DNA from 2 places in the Kitasatospora sp. NPDC001547 genome. Region 2 is predicted to be linked to the other one. Evidence: riboswitches for the same ligand, from Rfam matches in the RefSeq annotation. Region 2 holds a riboswitch; the other holds the start of a gene.

Region 1 (10,789 bases), on a different contig from region 2:
CGCCGTCACCCTGCCGAACGCCTCCCGCGGCGGTGTCAGCCAGGCGCTGGACGCCGCCTTCGGGGCCGGGTCCGGCGCCCGCTGGAGCGCGGTGATGAACCACGGCCGGACGGTCTGGGAGGCCACCCGCCGCCCGCTGCTGGAGGAGGCGCTCCCGGCCGACCTCGGCGTCCTGTCCCCCGCGGGCCGGGCCCGGGTGGACACCGACCCGTACCCCGTCCCGCCGCGCACCGGCCTGGCCCGGCTGCGCAAGCCCGTCCCGTGGACCCTCGACGACGTGGCCCGGCGGCAGCTCGGCGGCCACCCCGGCCTGACCGCCCTGCTGGGCGAGCCCGCGCTGCGGCACGGCCTCCTGCCCGGCCAGGCCCCGGCCGGGGCCGCCGTGCTGCCGTACATGGAGCAGTCCTTCGGCGTCTGGTACGTCCGGGGCGGTCTGCGGGCCCTCGCGGACGCGGTGTTCCGGCGGTGTGAACTGCGCAAGGTGGAGTTCCGCTTCGACACCCCGGTCACCCGGGTGGTCGTCGAGGGCGGCCGGGCGGCCGGGGTCGAGACGGCGGACGGCCGGATCGACGCGGACCTGGTGGTCTCCGCGATGGACACCGGCGCGCTGTTCCGCCACGGCATCGCCGAGTGGCCCGGGCTGCCGGCCGGGGAATGGGAGCCGTTCGAGGTGCCCGGCCGGTTCAGCGTGCTGCTCGCCCTGCGCGGGCCCCGGCCCGAGGGGACGGTGCACCGGACGGTGGTGCACGCGGCCGACCCGGCCGCCGAGGAGAACGCCCTCACCCACTCGGCGCCGCTGTGCGAGCGCCCCACCGTGCAGGTGCTGCGCCCGGACGACCCGTCCCTGCGGCCGGACGACGCCCACGAGAGCGTGGTGCTGACCGCGACCGTCCCGGCCCAGGAGGAGGACGTCGACTGGACCGCCCCCGGTGTCGCCGACCGCTACGCCGACCGGTTGCTCGCCCACGTGGACGCGGCCGGCCTGGGCCTGCGCGAACGGGTGCTGTGGCGGGTCGTGCGCACCCCGGAGGACACCCGCCGGGAGACCGGCGCGCTGTTCGGCTCGGTCGCCCGCCCGGTGCTCGCCGGTTCGTACGCGGGGCTGCACGCCGCGAACGAGTCCCCCGTCCCCGGCCTCTACCTGGTCGGCGGCAACGCCCACCCCGGCGGCGGACTCGCCCGGGTCGGCATGTCGGCCTGCATCACCGCCGGGCTGATCGGCCCGGCGTAGGGCCTGCTCAGCCCTGGTGCCAGGTGTTCTGCTGCTGGTAGCCGTTCTGGTCGTACACCGGCTGCTGCGGGATGCCCTGGATGTGCTGCTGGTCGGGCTGGGGCTGCCACTGCTGCTGGGGCTGGGCGTTCGGGTCCCAGGCCTGCTGGTGCTGCTGGTGCTGGGGCTGCTGGTAGGCCGCGTACTGGTCCTGCTGCTGGTAGCCGCCGTACGGGTCCTGCTGGTAGCCGCCGCCGTAGCCCTGCTGCTGGTCGTAGGCGTAGGCGGGCTGCTGCTGGGTCTGCCACTGCTGCTGGTCGTAGCCGGCCTGGTAGGCGGCGGCGTACGGGTCCTGGGGCTGCTGCTGGAGCTGCGGCTGCTGCTGCTCGTAGTACGCGGGGGCGTAGACGCCGTCCTGGGCGAGCTCCTGCATCTCGAAGGCGGCGGTCTGCTCGACCTCGGGCACCTCGTCGGCCACCCGCGCGGGGGCCGGGGCCGGGGTCTCCTCGACGGCGCTGACCTCGCCGACCCGCTCGCGGGCGGCGGCGACGGCCGCCACTGCGGCGCCGCCGCCGGTGAGGGCGCCGAGCAGCGGCACCTTGGCGAGCGGGCCGGGCAGGCTGCCGTCGCGCTTCCGCAGGGACCAGCCGGTCCGGTAGCCGCGCTTGACCGAGAGGGTGACGAAGGTCTGGCCGACCGCGAACAGCGCGGCTCCCGCCCCGATCACCACGACGGAGCCGAGGACCATCCCGGCGGCCACCCCGAGGAAGCCGGCCAGGGCCAGCACCCGCCAGTGCAGCGGCGCCCGGTTCTGCAGCAGCACCTCCGCGACGAGCCAGAGCGCCACCACCGCCAACGCGGCGTACAGCAGCAGGTATCCGATGCCCATCCGCCCGCTACCTCCAGTCGCGTACCCGCGCGTGTGCGCCGCGCGTGTGCGGCGACTGTACCGGTTCAACGGCCCGGGTACCGCATCGCGTTCCCACCGCCGCCGGACACCGGCCGCACACGACCGAGCCCGCCACCGTCGGTACGGTGACGGGCTCGTGAACGCCTGTCGAAGAACGTCCGGAGACGGCCCGGAAGCGGGCCTACCGCTGGTGCAGCCCCAGGTTCTGGTAGATCTCCAGCGTCGCCGTCGAGTGGTTCAGCGTGATGAAGTGCAGACCGGGCGCGCCCTCGGCAAGGAGGCGCTCGGCCATCGCCGTGGCGTGCTCCATGCCGACGGCCCGCAGCGCCGCCGGGTCGTCGATGGCCGCCCGCAGGCGGGCCTCCAGGTCGGCGGGGAAGGGCGAACCGCTGAGCTGCGGGAACCGCTCCAGCTGCTTGGCGTTGGTGACCGGCATGATCTCCGGGATGATCGGCGTCTCGCAGCCGGCGGCCGTCACCCGGTCGCGCAGCCGCAGGTAGTCGTCCACCTCGAAGAACATCTGGGTGATCGCGTAGTCGGCCCCGGAGCGGATCTTCGCCACGAAGTGCCGGATGTCCTCGTCCCAGTCGGTCGAGCGCGGGTGCATGTTCGGCGAGGCGGCGACGCCGACGCAGAAGTCGCCGATGCCCTTGATCAGCTCCACCAGCTCGTACGCGTAGGTGACGCCCTCGGGGTGCTTGACCCACTCGCCCATCGGGTCGCCGGGCGGGTCGCCGCGGACCGCGAGGACGTTCCGCACGCCCTGGTCGGCGTACTGGCCGATGATGTTGCGCAGCTCGGCGACCGAGTGGTCCACCGCGGTGAGGTGGGCGACCGGGGTCAGGGTGGTCTCGGTGGCGATCCGGCCGACCATGTTGACGGTGCGCTCGCGCGAGGAACCGCCGGCGCCGTACGTCATGCAGACGAAGTTGGGGTCGAGCGGTTCGAGCCGCCGAATGGCGTCCCAGAGCCTCTGCTCGCCGACCTCGGTGCGCGGCGGCATGAACTCGAAGGAGAAGGAGCGCTTACCGGCCGCCAGGAGTTCGCGCACCGTCAGTGCGCGATCCGTTCTCGTGGAAGCGATTCCGAGTGCCATGCTGGCAGGCTATCGGGCCTTCGAAGGGGCCGGACAGCTGGATTCCATCTATTGAGACAACTGATGGACGATGTTCCGTTTCCGTTCGGAACGGCTCACGGCACCGCTCCCGCGCCCCCGGCGGGCCGCTCGCACACCCGTTCCCAGCCGCACCGCTACGCTTGCTGCACCCCAGACAACCAGCGGAGCCCCATCGTGACCTCGTCCAGCACCCGGCCGGCCAACCCCATCGACGTGGAGGACGTCCGCACCCGCGTCAACGCGGCGCTCGCCGCGTTCATGGACGGCCAGTCCGTGCTGCTCGCCGAGATCTCGCCCCAGCTGGTCCCCGCCGCCGACGCGCTGCGCGACTTCCTGCTGGACGGCGGCAAGCGGCTGCGTCCGGCCTTCTGCTACTGGGGCTGGCGCGCCGCCGGCGGCCCGGCCGGGGGCGCCACCGGCGAGGCGGTCGCCAACGCGGCCGCCGCCCTGGAGCTGCTCCAGGCGAGCGCCCTGGTGCACGACGACCTGATGGACCGCAGCGACACCCGCCGCGGCCTGCCCTCGGTCCACCGCCGCTTCGAGGCGCTGCACCGCGACAACGGCTGGCGCGGCGACCGCGAGCAGTACGGCACCTCGGCCGCGGTACTGCTCGGCGACCTGCTGCTGATCTGGTGCGACGAGCTGTTCCTGCGCTCCGGCCTGGAGCCCGCCGCCGTCCTCGCCGCCAAGCCGGCGTTCGACCTGATGCGCACCGAGGTCATGCTCGGCCAGTACCTGGACGTGCTGGAGCCGGTGGCCGGCGACTCGACGGACGAGGGCGCGCTGGACCGGGCCCGGACCGTACTGCACTACAAGTCCGCGAAGTACACCATCGAGCGGCCGCTCCAGGTCGGGGCGCTGCTGGCCGGCGCGGGGCCGGAGCTGGTCGAGGCGCTCGGGGCGTTCGGCCTGCCGCTCGGCGAGGCCTTCCAGCTGCGCGACGACCTGCTCGGCGTCTTCGGGGACCCGGCCGTCACCGGCAAGCCCGCCGGGGACGACCTGCGCGAGGGCAAGCGCACCCTGCTGGTCGCGCACGCGATGCGGGGCCTGCCGGCCGCCGACGCCCGGCACCTGGACGAGCGGCTCGGCGCGCCGGACCTGGCCGCCCCGGAGGTCGCCGAGCTGCGCGAGCTGGTCGCCCGCAGCGGCGCGCCGGAGCTGGTGGAGCGCCGGATCGAGGCGCTGATGCGCCAGTCGCTGGCCGCGCTGGAGGCCGCGCCGCTCGCCGACGAGCGGGCCCGTACGGTACTGCTGGCACTGGCCGAGGCCGCCACCGTCCGCAAGTACTGACGGACGGCGACGGCCTCGGGCGGGGTCCTGCGGACCGGGTCGGTCAGAGCGCCGCGCGCACCCGGCGGGACAGCTCGGCGGCGGCCGCCCGCGGGTCCGCCGCGGCGGTGACGGCCCGCACCACGACGATCCGGCGGGCACCGGCCGCCAGCACCTCGTCCAGGTTGCCGAGGTCGATCCCGCCGATCGCGAACCACGGCCGGTCGGTGGCCTGCTTCGCCGCGTACGAGACCAGGCCGAGGCCCGGCGCCGGGCGGCCCGGCTTGGTCGGGGTCGGCCAGACCGGGCCGGTGCAGAAGTAGTCCACGCCGGGCTCGGCGAGCGCCGCGTCCACCTCGGACTCGGCGTGGCAGGAACGGCCGATCAGCACGTCCTCGCCGAGGATCGCCCGGGCCGCGGGCACCGGCAGGTCGTCCTGGCCGAGGTGCAGCACGTCCGGCCGGGCCGCGTGGGCGACGTCGGCGCGGTCGTTGACGGCCAGCAGCTTGCCGTGCCGGCGGCAGGCGTCGGCGAAGACCTCCAGGGCCTCCAGCTCCTGCTTGGCCTCCAGGCCCTTGTCGCGCAGCTGGACGATGTCCACCCCGCCCGCCAGCGCCGCGTCCAGGAACTCGGCGAGGTCGCCCTGCTCGCGGCGGGCGTCGGTGCACAGGTACAGCCGGGCGTCGGCGAGCCGGGCGCGCGGGTCGGTGGTCACAGCGCCATGGCCTGGGCGCGGCGCTTGACCTCGGTCGCCCGGTTCTCCCACAGCGCCTGCACCGGGGTCCCGGGCAACGACTCGTCCTCGGTGAACATCCACGCGATGATCTCGTCGTCGGAGAACCCGCTGTCCCGCAGCACGGTCAGCAGCCCGACCAGGTGCTTGACCGGGCCGTCCTCGTCGATGAAGGCGGCCGGGACCTGCAGGGACTTGTTGGGGCCGCGGCGGACCGCGATCAGGTCACCCTTCTTGACCATGTTGCGGACCTCGGTGACCAGCACACCCCACTTCTCGGAGATGTCGGGCAGGTACAGCCACTCGGGGACCAGGGCTTCAGTCTTGGCATCGATCTCGCTCACGGCACCAGACTGCCACCTCGGACGCCTCCCGCGCACACGGCCCTACGCCGTGGCCGCCTTCAGCGGCACCGCCGGGTCCGCCGCGCGGACCGGATCCAGCGCGGTGCCGCGCTCGATCAGCCGGCGCCCCTGGGTGAGGTCGCGCGGCCGGTCCACGGTCAGCAGCGCGCTGGGCACGCCGTCGCGCAGCCAGAGCACCGACCAGTCGGCGTCCCGCGGGCCGCCGCGCCGGACCAGCTGGTCGCCCTCGGCGTGCCGGCCGGCGTACTGGACCATCCGCCCGAACTGCTCGGACCAGAAGTACGGCACCGGGTCGTAGGCCGGCCCGTCCGCGCCCAGCACGGCGGCGGCCACCGCCTCGCCGGACTGCAGGGCGTGGTCCCAGTGCTGGACGGCCAGCCGGGCCCCCGCCCGGGCCGAGGGGTAGCTGACGCAGTCGCCCGCCGCGAAGACGCCGGGCACCGAGGTGCGCAGCCGCCCGTCCACCACGACGGCGCCGGTCGGGTCCAGCTCGACCCCGGAGCCGGCCAGCCAGCCGGTCGCCGGGCGCGCCCCGATGCCGACCACCACCTCGTCGGCGGGCAGGTGCGAGCCGTCCGCCAGCAGCACCGCGCCGGGCTCGACGGCGGCCACGCCGACCCCGCAGCGCAGGTCGACCCCGGCCTCGGCGTACCAGGCGGCCATCGCCGAACCGATCTCCGTCGGCAGCGCGCCGGGCAGCGGCGCCGGACCGGCCTCGACCACCGTCACCGCACAGCCCGCCGCGCGGGCCGCGGTGGCCACCTCGGCGCCGATCCAGCCCGCGCCGACCAGCACCAGCCGCAGCCCGGGGCGCAGCAGCGCGCGCAGCGCCAGGGCGTCGTCCAGGGTGTGCAGCAGGTGCGCCCGCTCGGCACCGGGCAGGGCGCGCGGGACGGCGCCGGTGGCGATCACCAGCGAGCCGTACGGGAGGTCGCCGCCGTCAGTGTGCAGCACGCCGGGGGTCAGGCCGGTGGCGCGGCGGCCGGTGAGCAGCTCGATGCCGAGCTGCCCGTAGTCGATGTCCAGGGCGGTGGAGTCGGTCTTGCCGAGCAGCACGTCCTTGGAGAGCGGCGGCCGGTCGTAGGGCGCGTGCGGCTCCTCGCCGACCAGTGCGATCCGCCCCCGCCAACCGCCCTGCCGCAGCTTGAGGGCGCACTGCGCCCCGGCCAGCCCGGCTCCGACGACGACCACCCGATCCGTTCCGCTCAGCTCTGCCACGCCCGTCACTGTACTCAGCCGCCGGCCGGCGGCCGCGGGCCGTCCCGCATCCCCCGCCGTCCCGCCCCGCTGTCCCACCCCGCCGTCACACCCCCGTCCACGCCTCGTACGCGCCTTCGGCCGGGACGACCCCCGGCGTTAAGGTGGGGACACCACACGGGAGCCCGGCGTACCGGGCTGAGAGGCGGGCTGACACGGCCCGCGACCGTCCGAACCTGATCCGGGTCATACCGGCGAAGGGAGAAGAGCAGCCTTGTCACGCTTGCCATCGGGCGCCCACGCCGAGGTGCTGGTGATCGGCGGGGGGATCATCGGCCTCGCCGTCGCCTGGCGCGCCGCCCAGCGCGGTCTACGGAACGTGATCGTGGTCGACCCCTCCCCCGGCGGCGGCGCGGCCCAGGTCGCGGCCGGGATGCTCGCCCCGGTCACCGAGCTGCAGTACGGCGAGGAGCCGCTGCTGCGCCTCGGGATGGCCTCGAACGAGCGGTACGCGGCCTTCGCCGCCGAGCTCACCGAGGCGAGCGGCGGCCAGGACACCGGTTACCGCCGGTGCGGCACGCTCGCCGTCGCGCTGGACTCCGACGACCGCGAGGAACTGCGCGAACTGCACGCCTTCCACCAGCGGCTCGGCCTGGACTCGGCCTGGCTGACCGGCCGGGAGGCCCGCAGGCTGGAGCCGATGCTCGCCCCCGGCGTGCGCGGCGGCCTGCACGTGGCCGAGGACCACCAGGTGGACGGCCGCCGGCTGCTCCGGGCCCTGGTCCTCGCCTGCGAGCGCGCCGGTGTCCTGGTCCACCGGGCCGAGGCGGTCGAGCTGCTGGTCGGCGACGGCCGGGCGGCCGGCGCCCGCCTGAGCACCCACGAGACCGTGACCGCGGACCGGACCGTGCTCGCCGCCGGCCCGCACAGCCACCGGCTGCCCGGCCTGCCCGAGGGGGTGCTGCCCGCGATCCGCCCGGTGAAGGGGCAGGTGCTGCGGCTGCACGTCCCGGACGCCTACCGCCCGTTCCTGTCCCGCAACGTCCGCGCCGTCGTCCGCGGCCGGCACCTCTACCTGGTGCCCCGGGAGAACGGCGAGCTGGTGGTCGGCGCGACCACCGAGGAGCAGGGCTACGACACCACCGTCACCGCCGGCGGGGTGTACGAACTCCTCCGCGACGCCCACGAGTTGGTCCCGGGCATCACCGAACTCCCGCTGCTGGAGACCTCGGCCGGGCTGCGCCCCGGCTCGCCGGACAACGCCCCGCTGCTGGGCCCGACCTCGCTGCCCGGGCTGGTCGCCGCCACCGGCCACTACCGCAACGGCGTGCTGCTCACCCCGGTAACCGCCGACCTGCTCGCCGAGTACCTGACCACCGGCGAAGTCCCCGAGCTCGCACGGCCGTTCACCCCCCTGCGCTTCTCCCCCGACCGCTCCACGACGAAGGCCTCCGCATGACCGAGACCACCCACGACGAGACCGCCCGGCACGAGATCGCCCTGACCGTCAACGGCGAGCCCCGCCGGGTGCCCGCCACGACCACCCTCGCCGAGGTGGTGTCCGCCGTCAGCGCCGCCAACACCGGTGTCGCCGCCGCGCTCAACGAGGCCGTGGTGCCCCGCGGTTCGTGGCCGGGGACGGCGCTGAACACCGGCGACCGGATCGAGATCCTCACCGCCGTGCAGGGAGGCTGAACCATGGCCGACGCCCTTCTCCCCACCGATGGGGACAGCCTCACCATCGCCGGGACGACCTTCTCCTCCCGGCTGATCATGGGCACCGGCGGCGCCCCCAGCCAGGAGGTCCTGGAGCGCGCGCTGCTCGCCTCCGGCACCGAGCTGACCACCGTGGCGATGCGCCGGGTCGACGCCTCCACCCAGGGCTCCGTCCTGGACGTGCTGACCCGCAACGGCATCCGGGTGCTGCCCAACACGGCCGGCTGCTTCACCGCCGGCGAGGCCGTGCTGACCGCCCGGCTGGCCCGCGAGGCGCTCGGCACCGACTGGGTCAAGCTGGAGGTGATCGCCGACGAGCGCACCCTGCTGCCCGACCCGATCGAGCTGCTGGACGCCGCCGAGACCCTGGTCGACGACGGCTTCACCGTCCTGCCGTACACCAACGACGACCCGGTGCTGGCCCGCAGGCTGGAGGACGTCGGCTGCGCGGCCGTCATGCCGCTGGGCTCGCCGATCGGTTCGGGCCTGGGCATCCGCAACCCGCACAACTTCCAGCTGATCGTGGAGAACGCGGGCGTCCCGGTGATCCTGGACGCGGGCGCCGGCACCGCCTCCGACGTGGCGCTGGCGATGGAGCTGGGCTGCGCCGCGGTGATGCTCGCCTCCGCGGTGACCCGGGCTCAGGACCCGGTGCTGATGGCCGGGGCGATGCGGCACGCCGCCGAGGCCGGCCGGCTCGCCCACCGGGCCGGCCGGATCCCGCGGCGCTTCCACGCCGAGGCCTCCTCCGCGATGGCCGGCCTAGCCGACCTGGACACCCGCGAGCACCCCGCGTTCTGACGCGCCCGCGTGTCACAACCCGGGCACAGCCGGGCCCGGCGGCGGCGTCCTCCGGGCCCGGCCGCCGGGGCCGCCACTAGACTCCTCGGGTGGACATGGCACTGCACGACCCCCTGATCGGCACCCTGCTCGACAACCGGTACCGGGTCGAGCAGCGCGTCGCGACCGGCGGGATGTCCACCGTCTACCGGGGCACCGACACCCGGCTGGACCGGGTCGTCGCGCTCAAGGTGATGCACCCCTCGCTGGCCGGCGACGAGGGCTTCACCGCCCGCTTCATCCGCGAGGCCAAGGCGGTCGCCAAGCTCACCCACCCCAACGTGGTCAACGTCTTCGACCAGGGCGCGGACGGCGGCCACGTCTTCCTCGCCATGGAGTACGTGCCCGGCCGCACCCTGCGCGACCTGCTGCGCGACCGCGGCGCGCTGTCCGTCCGGGCCGCGCTGGACGTGCTGGAGCCGGTGCTGGCCGCGCTCGGCGCCGCCCACCGGGCCGGGCTGGTCCACCGCGACGTCAAGCCCGAGAACGTGCTGATCACCGAGGGCGGCCTGGTCAAGGTCGCCGACTTCGGCCTGGTCCGGGTGCTCGGCACCGCCGACGGCGCGCCCACCTCGACCACCACCGCCACCGGCGGCACGGTCATGGGCACCGTCTCCTACCTGGCCCCCGAGCAGATCCTCCCGGACGCCGCCACCGACCAGCGGGTGGACGTCTACGCGGCCGGCATCCTGCTGTACGAGATGCTCACCGGCCGCCGCCCGCACACCGGCGACAACCCCGTCCAGGTCATGTACAAGCACCTGCACGAGGACGTCCCGGCCCCCTCCCTGGTCGCCCCCGCCGTCGGCCCCGAACTGGACGCGATAGTCGCCGGCGCCTGCGCGCGGTCGGCCGCCGCCCGCCCGTACGACGCGGTCGAGCTGCTCGCCGCCCTCCAGCGGGTCCGCCGCACCCTCGCCCCGGCCGAGCTGGACGCCGAGCCGCCGGCCTCCACCCGGCCCAGCCCGCGCTACCCCACCAGCGAGCCGACCTCGGTGATCCAGCCGCTGCCGCGGCCCGCCGACGCCCCGCCCACCGAGCGCACCAGCGTGCTGGACATGCCGCCGGAGCTGATGGACGAGCTGCTCGCCGAGCCCCGCCCGTACGACGAGCCGACCCCGGTGCAGCAGCGCCGGCCGGGCCGGCTGCGCCGTCTCCCGCGCCGGACACTGATCTGGACGGCCGCGCTGGCCGCCCTCGTGCTGGCGATCGGCGGCGCCACCTACGGCATCTCCCAGGGGCTGTACGGCTCGGTGCCGGGCGTGCTCGGCAAGGACCGGGCCGAGGCGCAGCGGGTCCTGGACAAGTCGGGCCTGCACGGGAGGTTCGTCGAGGTGTTCAGCGAGTCCGTCCCGTCCGGGCAGGTGATCTCCACCGACCCCGGGGTGGGCGCGCGCACCCGCAAGAGCGACAGCGTCACGGTCACCGTCTC
Region 2 (10,789 bases):
CGTGCTCGGCGAGATGCTCGCCCAACTCCCCTGGGTGCCGGGATCGTTGCGCTACCACGGGGCGGGCGGCTTCCTGCCGCTGCCGCCCGGCGGCGCGGCCGGTCGGGTGCGCTGGGTGATGGCGCCGCGACCGGGCGTCGGCGGCGGGGTCTGGCTGCCGCAGGTCGGGCCGCTGCTGGGGGAGTTGGTGGAGGCGACGGTCCGGCTCGATCGCGGACGTCCGGCCTACTGAGGATCACCGGAACGGGGCGGACGCCGGAGCGGTTCACCGGGGCGCCCCGGAAAAACAAAAGATCCGACCGCTGGCGACGGGGGATGCACCAGCGGCCGGACTCTTTAGACAGTAACAAGGATCTGCGCCCGCGCCAATTTCCAAGACGCCCTCCACGCCCGGAAATTGCGCGTTCACCGCGACAATGTGACGCGTATCACGCGGATCCCGCGCGCTTTAGTTCAAGGTGACCTGACGGTTCACCAGGTTCGCGCGGGCGCGCCGCTCTTCGGCGCTCAGCGGCGTTCCGTCGGCGAGCACCGCGGCGAGCCGCTCGGCGAACTCGGCGGCCGGCTTCTCGCAGTCGGCGGCGGTCATCGCGAGCGGCAGGTCCCACACCGGGACGGTCAGGCCGTGGGCGCGGAAGGAGCCCACCAGGCGGGTGTCCGCGCCGAGCGAGGCCTCGCCGGCCGCGTTCAGCCGGGCCAGCGCGTCCAGCAGCCGCTCCTCGGGCACGGTCATCACCCAGCGCAGGTGGTTCTTGTCCGGGGTGCCGCACCAGTAGGCGGCGTCCACGCCGGCGAGCTTCTCGGTCGGGATGGCCGAGGCGTTGGCGCGCTCCAGGGAGGCGGCGACCTCACCGGTGGCGGCCTCGGCGTCCTCCAGCCAGAACTCGAAGCCGGTGTGCACGGTGGGCGCGAACGCCGCGGTGGTGTCCAGCAGGTCCTGCAGGCGGCGCCCGCCCGGGACGGTCCGGCGGGCCGGCACCGGGCTGCCCGGCTCGGTGGCCAGGGCCAGCTCCAGGGCGTCCGCGAGGTCGCGGCTGAGGTCGCCGGAGGCGGACTGGGTCTGCAGGCCGAGCAGGATCGAGCCGTCCTGGCGGCGCAGGGCCGGCCAGGCCAGCGGCAGCACGGTGGCCAGGGTCACCGACGGGACGTCACCGGTCGCGCCCTCGGCCACCCCGGCGGCCAGCGTCAGCGGCGCCGTGGCGGCGGGCACCAGCTCGCGCAGGGCCACCCAGTCCGCCTCGCCCGGCAGGCCCTCGAACGGGCGGTGCACCAGCTCCTGCACCGCGTGCGAGGCCTCCCGGCCGTGACACGCCTTGTACCGGCGGCCCGAGCCGCAGGGGCAGTCCTCGCGGGCCCCGACCACGGGGACCTCGCCCGTGACGGCGGTGGTGGACTGGCGCTGCGGCGCCTTCTTGGCGGCCTTCTTGCCCATGCTGCGGCTCTCCCGGGAACGGTGGTCCTGTGTCCCGGGAAGCCTAACGACACATTCCCCGAGCTCGGCTCACGCGCTACGGGCATCGCCTCCGGTGCGCCGGGCGTGCCGGGCCCGGGCGGGCAGCGCCGCCCAGACCGTGACCTCGCCGGGGGCGTCGCGCACGCCCCAGTCGCTGGCCAGCTGGTCGACGATGCTCAGGCCGCGGCCGCCGCGCGAGGTCAGCGAGGGACTGGCGGGCAGCGGCCGGGTGGCCGCCCCGCCGTCCGTGACCTCCAGGGTGAGCACCCCGTCGGCGTGCATCTGCCAGCGGACCAGCACCCCGCCGTCCGGCTCGTCCGAGCCCTCGGCGGGCTTCCGGCCGCCCTGCGCGGAGTGCGGCCCGGACGGGACGCCGACCAGCACCTGCCCGAGAACCTCGGCCCGGGCGCTGCGGCCCAGGGCCGACAGCGGGCCGAGCGGGCGGGCGTACCGACAGGCGTTGCTCAACAGCTCGGAAAGGATCAGAACAGCATCATCGATGACCGGTTCCGGTATCTGCCGGTCACCCAGATCTCGACGCAGTCGGCGCCGTGCGACCCCGACACTCGCTGGGCCGTGCGGCACTGCCATGGTCGATGAAGTCGGCACTTCACGCGCCACCATCAACGCCACCCCCGGACCTCCTTCAGCGTATGCCGAGGGAGAGATGCCCCTTGGTAATGCGTCGGAAACGAGCACCGGACGATCCCGCGGGCCCATTTCGGGCGGGACGCCCGACCGTCGACATCAGGTCATTCCGCGCTCACCCTGCGTCGCCCGGGCGCAAGAATTCCGGCAATATCGCGCGAGGAAGGTTTGACTGCCGACCAGAGTGATCGGATCGGCGGGGTACCGCGATCGGTGCGTCGGCGGATCACCGGCCGAGCTGCGCCAACACCTCCGCGGGCCGGTTGGTGATGATCGCGGACACCCCGAGTTCCAGGCAGAGCTCGACGTCGGCCGGCTCGTCCACCGTCCACACGTGCACCTCGTGCCCCAGCTCGCGCAGCCGGGTCACCAGCTGCGGGCGGGCCCGCACCAGCTCGATGCCCGGGCCTGCGATCCGCGCCCCGCCCGGCAGCGGCGAGCCCGGCCGCAGCCGTCCGAGCAGCGGCACGGTCCGCTCGAACAGGAAGACCCGCCGGTACTCCGGTGCGGTGGCGGCCACCCGGCTCAGGGCGACCGAGGAGAAGCTCATGATCCGGGCGGACGGGCGGTCGCCGTCCCGGGTCGCGCCGATCTTGAAGCGCTCCAGCGTCCGCAGCAGCTCGGTCTCCACCCGGCCGCGGAAGCGCACCGGGTGCTTGGTCTCGATCGCCAGGTCCACCGGGCGGCCGCACTCCACCACCAGCTCCAGCAGCCGCTCCAGCCGCAGCACGCCGCGCAGCTCCGGGTCGGTGCTGGGGCGGCCGGTCTTCCAGGCGCCGAAGTCGTACGCCTCTAGCTCGGCGAGGGTCATGGCCGAGACGGTGCCCCGGCCGTTGGAGACCCGGCCGATCCGGCGGTCGTGGACGCAGACCAGCGCGCCGTCGGCGGTGACCCGGACGTCGCACTCCAGCGCGTCCGCGCCCTCGTCGAGCGCGCGCCGGTAGGCCGCGAGGGTGTGCTCGGGCAGGGCGTGGGAGGAACCGCGGTGGGCGATCACCTGGACGGGCGGCACGGTGCGCGCCGCCGTCGAGGACAGGTCTGGGCTGGTCACGGGCCCAACGATAGGCGGCGGAGGTGAAGCGCGGACGAAGACGGCCCCAACCTGTGGGGCCGCCTCCGTCCGCTCGGTGCCCGGCGGTTCCCGTTCAGCGCCCGGCGGTGCGGCGGCCGAGCGGGGTGAGCGCCCAGGTGACCAGCGCCGGCACCACGAAGGCGAACAGCGAGGCCGAGGTCCACTCCTGCGGGCTGAAGTGCAGCGCCTGCCGGGCGGAGGTCCAGAATTCCGTCCACCAGTCGGCCACCCCGGTCGGCGCGATGAGCTGGTAGACCGCGAAGCCCAGTGCCCACGGCAGCAGCATCAGCCAGCGGGACGGCGCGTCGGCGGAGAGGTTCCAGCCGCGCCGGCCGGCGCCGAGGAAGTAGTCCACCGCGAGCACCGCCAGCAGCGGTACGAACACCGAGCCGATCAGGCCGAGGAAGCCGTAGTAGGTGTCGGTGAACTCGTCGATCTGCAGCGCCAGCACGGTGGTCAGCGCGCCGATCGCCCCGGAGAGCACCCGGCGGTCGACCTTCGGCAGCAGGTTCTGCACCGACATCGCGGTCGAGTACACGTTGGCGAAGGACTGGTCGGTCTCGCGCAGCACCAGCACCAGCAGGAACAGCCAGCCGGCCCAGACCCCGAGGAAGGAGTCGAAGATCCGGTTCGGGTCGCCGTCCGACTGCAGCAGCGCCATCAGGCCGAGCACGTAGCACCAGACCTGGGCGATCGTGTAGCCGGAGAAGCTGCCCCAGAACGCCGAGCGCGGGGTGCGCGAGTGCCGGGTGTAGTCGGCGGCCAGCGGGACGAAGGAGACCGACACCGCGATCATCGCGTCGGTGGCGCCCAGGAAGCCGTGCCAGTTGCCCGCGCCCGGGTCCGGCACGCCCTGGCGGCCCAGCTGGACGGTGAAGTACACCATCGCCACCGCGACCGCCCCGGCCACGAAGCGGCGCAGCACCGCGATCGAGCCCAGCGGCCAGATGGTCAGCGCGGTGGTCAGCGCGCCCGCGAGCAGGACGAACAGCCAGCGGTAGCCGGTGGTGTGCGCGACGGTCTGGGCGCCCGCCGAGATGGTCAGCAGCTCGAACACGCCCCAGCCGACGCACTGGACGATGTTCAGCACCGTCGGCAGGTACGAGAGCCGGGTGCCGAACAGCCCGCGCAGGTTCGCCATCGCGGGGGCGCCGGTCCGGGCGCCGATCAGCGAGGCCACGCCCAGCATCGCGGTGCCGACCGCCGTGCCGACCGTGATCGCGGTCACCGCGGCGGCCAGCGACAGCTCGCTGCCGGGGGCGCCGAGCACGGTGGCGGCGGTGGAGAAGCCGATCAGGCTGACGCCCAGGTTCATCCAGAGCGCGAAGTGGTCCCGGAAGCGCAGCGTGCGCGGCGGCTCGGTGTCCAGGACCAGGGGCGCTTCGACGTGGTCGGGGCGCTCCAGGACGGCGGTCGCGCCCGGAGGCGGGGCGTCCGGACCGGAAGCGGGGGCGTTCGCGCCCGAAGAAGAGGATGGCGAAGCAGGCGGCATGGCCGATACTCCCTACGCCGGCATTACCCGGACAGGTTCCGGCGGTCAGCGCCCCCTCGAACGGCCGTCACTCGTGTGGCGTACGGTCGACATGCGCACTCTCAGCCTGGTGGGTCCAAGCTCCCGCGTGTCAGTTTGGAGCGACAGGCTAACCGGCGCGGGGGCGAACACCCAAGGCCGAGGGCGTGCGGTCCGCATCGCGGGACGCCCGGCGGGGAGGGGAGCCTCGGCCGTCGGTACCGGCGTCGGTGCTGGTGCCGGTGTCCGTACCGGGTCGGTGCCGGTGTCCGTACCGGGCCCGTACCGGGTCGGTGTCGGTGCGGGCTAAGGATTCTTATGAGTTCTTCAGAGGGGTCCTTACGGCAAACGAATCGACAGTGCGAAAAACTATGGTCCTTGGTTCTGCCAGCTATGGAGGTCGTCCGTGAGCACCGAGCGCGAGGTTGGGCCCACCGGGCCGCAGGGGGAGCAGCCCGCAGGCCTGGGGGCGGCCGAGTCCGCTTCCGAGGGCCCCGCTCAGGGCGGGCACAAGCCGACCATGGCCTTCCGGCGGGTGCCGGAGCCGGAGGCGGGCGCGGCCGGGGCCGCTGCCGTCGAGGCGGCTCCGCCCGTCGACGCCGGGTCGGCCGAGGGCGTCCCGGCGCCGGGTGTTCCGGCGGACGGGGTCCAGGCGGAGGGCGGCCACAAGCCCACCGTCGCCTTCACCAAGGTGTCCGCGCCGCAGGCCCCGGCCGCGCCCGTGGCCGCCGCCGGGGAGCCGGCCGTCGACCCGGCCACCGGGTACATCGACGCGCCGCCGCCCGTCCTGCCGCCCGCCCCGCAGGCTCCGGCGGCCCCGGCCGCCGCCGCGCCCGCCGCCCCGGCGCTGCCGCCGGCCGGCAACCCGTACGCCACCCCGACCCACGGTGTCCCCGCCGCCGGTCCGCACGAGGGGTACGGCGCCGCCCCGGCCGTTCCCGCCGCCCCCGCCGCGCACGGCCACCACCCCTTCGGGGCCGGCCAGCCGCTCGGCGGCTGGGGGCCCCACGACTCCGCCTCCGGCGGCGCGGGCTACCCCGGCGGCCCGGCGGGCCCGCTCGGCTACCCGGCGGAGCACCCCGGCGGCCCCGGCGGCCCGCGCAAGAAGCGCGGCGGCCTGGTCGCGCTGATGACGGCCGTCGCGCTGGTCGCCGGTGTGGCCGGCGGCGTGCTCGGCGTGACCGTCGCCGACCGCTCCGACAGCGCCGGCTCCGCGAACGACCACCGCAGCACCACCGTCCAGGCCAGCGACACCCAGAAGAACGAGCCCGCCCCCGGCTCGATCGCCGCCATCGCGCAGAAGGCGCTGCCCAGCGTCGTCACCATCAAGGCGCAGGGCAACGGCGAGTCGGGCACCGGCACCGGCTTCGTCTTCGACACCGAGGGCCACATCCTCACCAACAACCACGTGGTCGCGCCGACCCTCAACGGCGGCAAACTGACCGTCAAGTTCGCCGACGGCAGCTCCTACGGCGCCTCCGTGCTGGGCCACGCCGAGGGCTACGACGTCGCCGTGATCAAGATCGACAACCCGCCCAAGAGCAAGCTGGCCCCGCTGCCGCTGGCCGACTCCGACAAGGTCAACGTCGGCGACGCCACCGTCGCGATCGGCGCGCCGTACGGCCTGGAGTCCACCGTCACCAGCGGCATCATCAGCGCCAAGGACCGCCCGGTGGCCTCCGGCGACGAGACCGGCTCGCAGGCCTCGTACATGAACGCCCTCCAGACCGACGCCTCGATCAACCCCGGCAACTCCGGCGGCCCGCTGCTCGACTCCGGCGGCGCGGTGATCGGCATCAACTCGGCGATCCAGTCCAACGCCTCGTCCAACGGCCGGGCCGGCAGCATCGGCCTCGGCTTCGCCATCCCGATCAACCAGGCCAAGTGGGTCGCGGACACCCTGATCAAGACCGGCAAGCCGGTCTACGCCAAGCTCGACGTGCTGCGCAACGACGACTACAAGGGCGACGGCGCGCAGATCCAGACCAAGGACATCCAGGGCCAGCCCGCCGTCACCCCCGGCGGCGCGGCGGACAAGGCGGGGCTCAAGCCGGGCGATGTCATCACCAAGCTCGGCGGCGTCCCGATCGACAACGGCCCCGCCCTGGTCAGCCGGATCTGGACGCACAAGCCCGGCGAGACCGTCGACGTCGAGTACACCCGCAACGGCCAGAACTTCAACACCAAGGTCACGCTGGCCGAGCGGGTCGGCGACCAGCCGTGACCCCCGCCCGTGCCCAAACGTGTGCGCCGAACCCCGCCGGACCCGTTAGGCTGACCTCCGCCTGGAGAGCTGCCCGAGCGGCCTAAGGGAACAGTCTTGAAAACTGTCGTGCGGTGACCCCGTACCGTGGGTTCGAATCCCACGCTCTCCGCCGGTAGGGAACCACCTGCTCAGGGCGGGTGCCGACATCGTTCGGCACCCGCCCTCGGTGTTTCCCGGGGGCGGCGGGCGGTCGGGGTTGACCCTGACACGGTGGCAGGGGGTGGAGTGGTCGCACCATGTTGAACATCGGAGACTTCGCCAGCCACGGCCGGGTGTCGGTGCGGATGCTGCGCCACTACGACGCGATCGGGCTGCTGCGGCCCGCCCGGGTGGACCCGGTCAGCGGGTACCGCTCGTACGAGGCGTCCCAACTCGCCCGGCTCAACCGGGTGATCGCGCTCAAGGAACTCGGCTTCACCCTCCAGCAGGTCCGGGACGTCCTGGACGAGCGGGTGGACGCGGCCGAACTGCGCGGGATGCTGCGGCTGCGGCGGGCCCAGCTCGCCGAGGCGATCGCGGCCGACGAGCTGCGGCTGGCCCGGGTGGAGGCGAGGCTCCGGACGATCGAGAGCGAGGGGACCATGTCCGCGCACGATGTCGTGGTGAAGCCGGTGCCGCCCGTCCGGGTGGCCCAACTGGCCGGTGTGGCCGCGAGTTACGAGCCGGAGGACATCGGACCGGTGATCGGGCCGCTGTTCGCCGAGCTGTGCCGGCGGCTGGCCGCGGCCGGGATCGAGGCGGCCGGCCCGTCCGTCGCCCACTACCGGGAGGCGCCGGAGGGCGGCGGCTCGGTGCTGGTGCTGGCCGCCGTCCCGGTCGGCCCGGCGGTGCGGCCGGACGGGCACGACTTCGAGGTGCTCGACCTGCCGCCGATCGAGGCGGCGGCGACCATCGTGCACCGCGGCGCGATGGACGAAGTGCTGGGCACCGTCCAGGAGTTGGCCCGCTTCATCGACGAGAACGGCTACCGCTCGGCCGGCTACGCCCGGGAGCTGTACCTGGAGTGCCCGGACGACCCGGCGGGCTGGGTCACCGAGATCCAGGAGCCGGTGGCCCGGCGGTAGCCGCGTTTTGCCCTCGACCTGGTCGAGGGCCCTAGCGTCGCCCGGCATGACCACCGGCACCGCCTCCCGTTCCAGCACCGCCACCGGTACCACCGCCGGTTCCGGCGCCCCGACCCCGGCGGCGCTGCCCCGGACGTACCTGTGCTGGCTGGCCGGCGTCCAGGCCGGACTGCTGGGCGACGCCGCGCTGTACTTCGCCCTCGGCTGGGCCGCCTCCGCGCACGGCGGCGGCGCGGCCGGGCTGGTCCTGACGGCGGTCACGGTGCCGCGCACCGCGCTGGTCCTGCTGGGCGGCGCGGTCGCGGACCGGTTCGGCGCCCGGCGGGTGATGCTCGTCGGGGACACGGTGATGCTGGTCGCGACCGTCGCGCTGGCACTGGTGGCGGCCGACCGGGGGACGCCGCTGTGGCTGCTGGTCGCGGCGGCGGCCGTGATCGGTACGGTCGACGCCTTCCACCTCCCGGCGAGCGGTTCGATGCCGCGCCGGCTGGTGCCCGCCGACCGGCTGCCCCGGGCGCTCGCCCTGCGGCAGGCCGGCGGGCAGGGCGCCGTCCTGCTCGGGGCGCCGCTGGGCGGCCTGCTGGTCGCGGCCGGCGGGCTGTCCGGCGCGGCGCTGGCGGACGCGGTGAGCTTCGGGGTCGTACTGCTGGTCCTGCTGCGGGTGCGGCCCCGGGAGGACGGGCCGTCCGGTCCGTCGGCCGGCCTGCTGCGCGAGGCGGCCTCCGGCGTCCGGCTCGCCCTCGCCGACCCGCTGCTGCGGGCCGCGCTGCTGCTCACCGGCGCTGCGGCCGGGGCGCTGCTGCCGGTGGTGTCGCTGCTCGGCCCGCTGCTCGCCCGGTCCCACGGCTGGACGGCCGGGACGGCGGGACTGGTCGGCGGCGGGCAGGCGGCCGGGGTGCTGGTGGTGGCCGCCCTGGTCGCCCGGCGCGGTGCGCTGGCCCGGGCCGGCGTGGGGGCGGCGGCCGGGCTCTGTACGGCGTCGGCGGGGACCGCAGTGCTCGCGCTGGCCGCGGGACCGGTGGCGGCGGTGGCCGGCAGTGCGGTGGCGGGCCTCGGCTCGGGGCTCTTCGCCTGCCACCTCGGCCCGCTGGTGCTGACCGGCGCGCCGGCGACCCACCTCTCCCGTATCCAGGCCCTGTTGACGCTGGTGCAGAGCCTGGCCCTGGTGCTCTCGAACGCCCTGCTGGGGCTGCTCGCGGACACGGCGGGCGCCACCCTGCCCACCCTGCTCTGCGCCCTCGCCACCGCCGCCGCCGGCCTCACCGCCCTGGCCACCCCGACCCTCCGCCGCGCCTGAGCCCACCCGGGCATCCCGCTCGGGCGGCAGTGCCCGGGCCCGTCCGCCGTGCGGCTCCTCCCTGCCCGCCCTGGCGGTGCCGCCTCCTCCAGCCCGTCCGCCTCTCCGTCCTCGCTCACAGTCCGTCCGCCTCCCTTACCCCGCCCGCCCCGGGGCCCACTTGCCCGTCCCCTCCCGTCCGGGCAGAGTGCGGAGGTGGAGGCGGTCGGGGCGGCGAGTGGAGGCGGCGATGAGTGATCTGACGGACCGACTGGCGCAGGGCCTCCCGGACGGGGCCGTCGTGGTGGACCCGGACGTGACCGCCGCGTACCGCCGCGACATGGCGGGCTTCTGCGCGGCCGGGCAGCCCGCGGTGGTGGTGTTCCCGGAGACGGTCGAGCAGGTGCAGCACGTGCTGCGCACCGCGACCGAGCTGCGCGTCCCCGTGGTGCCGCAGGGCGCCCGGACCGGGCTGTCGGGTGCGGCGAACGCGGTGGACGGATGCGTCGTGCTGTCGCTGGTGAGGCTGAACCGGATCCTGGAGATCGACCCGGTGAACCGGATCGCGGTGGTCGAGCCCGGCGTGGTGAACGCCGAACTCTCCCGTGCCGTCGAGGAGTCGGGCCTCTCTTACCCGCCGGACCCGTCGAGCTGGGAGTCCTGCACGATCGGCGGCAACATCGGCACCGGCGCGGGCGGGCTCTGCTGCGTGAAGTACGGCGTCACCAGCGAGTACGTGCTCGGGCTGGACGTGGTGCTGGCGGACGGACGGCTGCTGTCCACCGGCCGCCGGACGGCGAAGGGCGTGGCCGGGTACGACCTCACCAGGCTGTTCGTCGGCTCGGAGGGGACGCTCGGCGTGGTGGTCCGGGCGGTGCTGGCGCTGCGGCCGGCGCCCGCTCCGCAGCTGGCGCTGGCGGCGGAGTTCCCGAGCGCGGACACGGCGGGGGCGGCGGTCTGCGAGGTGATGGCGCGCGGCCTGACCCCGTCGTTGATGGAGCTGATGGACGCCGTCTCGGTGCGGGCCGTCAACGAGTTCGGGCGGATGGGCCTGCCGGAGTCCACCCAGGCGCTGCTGCTGGTGGCCTTCGACGGACCGGACCGGGTGGCCGAGCTGGCGCGGGTCGCGCGGCTGTGCCGGGAGGCCGGGGCGACCGAGGTGGTGCCGGCCGAGGACCAGGCGGAGTCCGATCTGCTGCTGGCCGCCCGGCGGATGGCGCTGCCCGCGCTGGACCGGCTGGGCACCACGATGATCGACGACGTCGCGGTGCCGCGCTCCCGGCTGGCGGAGATGCTGAACGGCGTAGCGGTGATCGCCGAGCGGCACGGGCTGACCATCGGGGTGGTCAGCCACGCCGGGGACGGCAACACCCACCCGATCGTCATCTTCGACGCGGCGGACGAGGAGCAGACGGCCCGCGCCCAGCGCTCCTTCGACGAGATCATGGCGCTCGGACTGGAGCTGGGCGGCACGATCACCGGGGAGCACGGGGTGGGGCT

Evidence for each region. A riboswitch is a leader RNA that binds a small molecule or an ion and turns the genes downstream of it on or off. The one in region 2 is predicted to bind thiamine pyrophosphate.
Region 1: it holds a riboswitch for thiamine pyrophosphate, as region 2 does, so the genes downstream of both, thiO (glycine oxidase ThiO) here and ACFY0X_RS11480 (purine-cytosine permease family protein) in region 2, are expected to answer to the same signal.

The regions. Positions count from the first base shown of each region.
Region 1 covers NZ_JBIAVL010000002.1:514,766-525,554, reverse strand. The annotation lists gene ACFY0X_RS05130 (phytoene desaturase family protein) at 1-1,231, shown strand, start outside; gene ACFY0X_RS05125 (hypothetical protein) at 1,239-2,099, opposite strand; gene metF (methylenetetrahydrofolate reductase [NAD(P)H]) at 2,302-3,216, opposite strand; gene ACFY0X_RS05115 (polyprenyl synthetase family protein) at 3,412-4,527, shown strand; gene thiE (thiamine phosphate synthase) at 4,571-5,221, opposite strand; gene ACFY0X_RS05105 (Rv2175c family DNA-binding protein) at 5,218-5,583, opposite strand; gene ACFY0X_RS05100 (NAD(P)/FAD-dependent oxidoreductase) at 5,626-6,831, opposite strand; TPP riboswitch at 6,969-7,081, shown strand; gene thiO (glycine oxidase ThiO) at 7,076-8,260, shown strand; gene thiS (sulfur carrier protein ThiS) at 8,257-8,496, shown strand; gene ACFY0X_RS05085 (thiazole synthase) at 8,500-9,318, shown strand; gene pknB (Stk1 family PASTA domain-containing Ser/Thr kinase) at 9,414-10,789, shown strand, end outside.
Region 2 covers NZ_JBIAVL010000005.1:136,813-147,601, forward strand. The annotation lists gene ACFY0X_RS11460 (bifunctional DNA primase/polymerase) at 1-232, shown strand, start outside; gene ACFY0X_RS11465 (DUF5926 family protein) at 449-1,432, opposite strand; gene ACFY0X_RS11470 (ATP-binding protein) at 1,502-2,077, opposite strand; gene ACFY0X_RS11475 (glycerophosphodiester phosphodiesterase) at 2,328-3,152, opposite strand; gene ACFY0X_RS11480 (purine-cytosine permease family protein) at 3,247-4,665, opposite strand; TPP riboswitch at 4,658-4,802, opposite strand; gene ACFY0X_RS11485 (S1C family serine protease) at 5,204-6,907, shown strand; tRNA gene ACFY0X_RS11490 (tRNA-Ser) at 6,971-7,058, shown strand; gene ACFY0X_RS11495 (MerR family transcriptional regulator) at 7,186-8,013, shown strand; gene ACFY0X_RS11500 (MFS transporter) at 8,060-9,310, shown strand; gene ACFY0X_RS11505 (FAD-binding oxidoreductase) at 9,540-10,789, shown strand, end outside.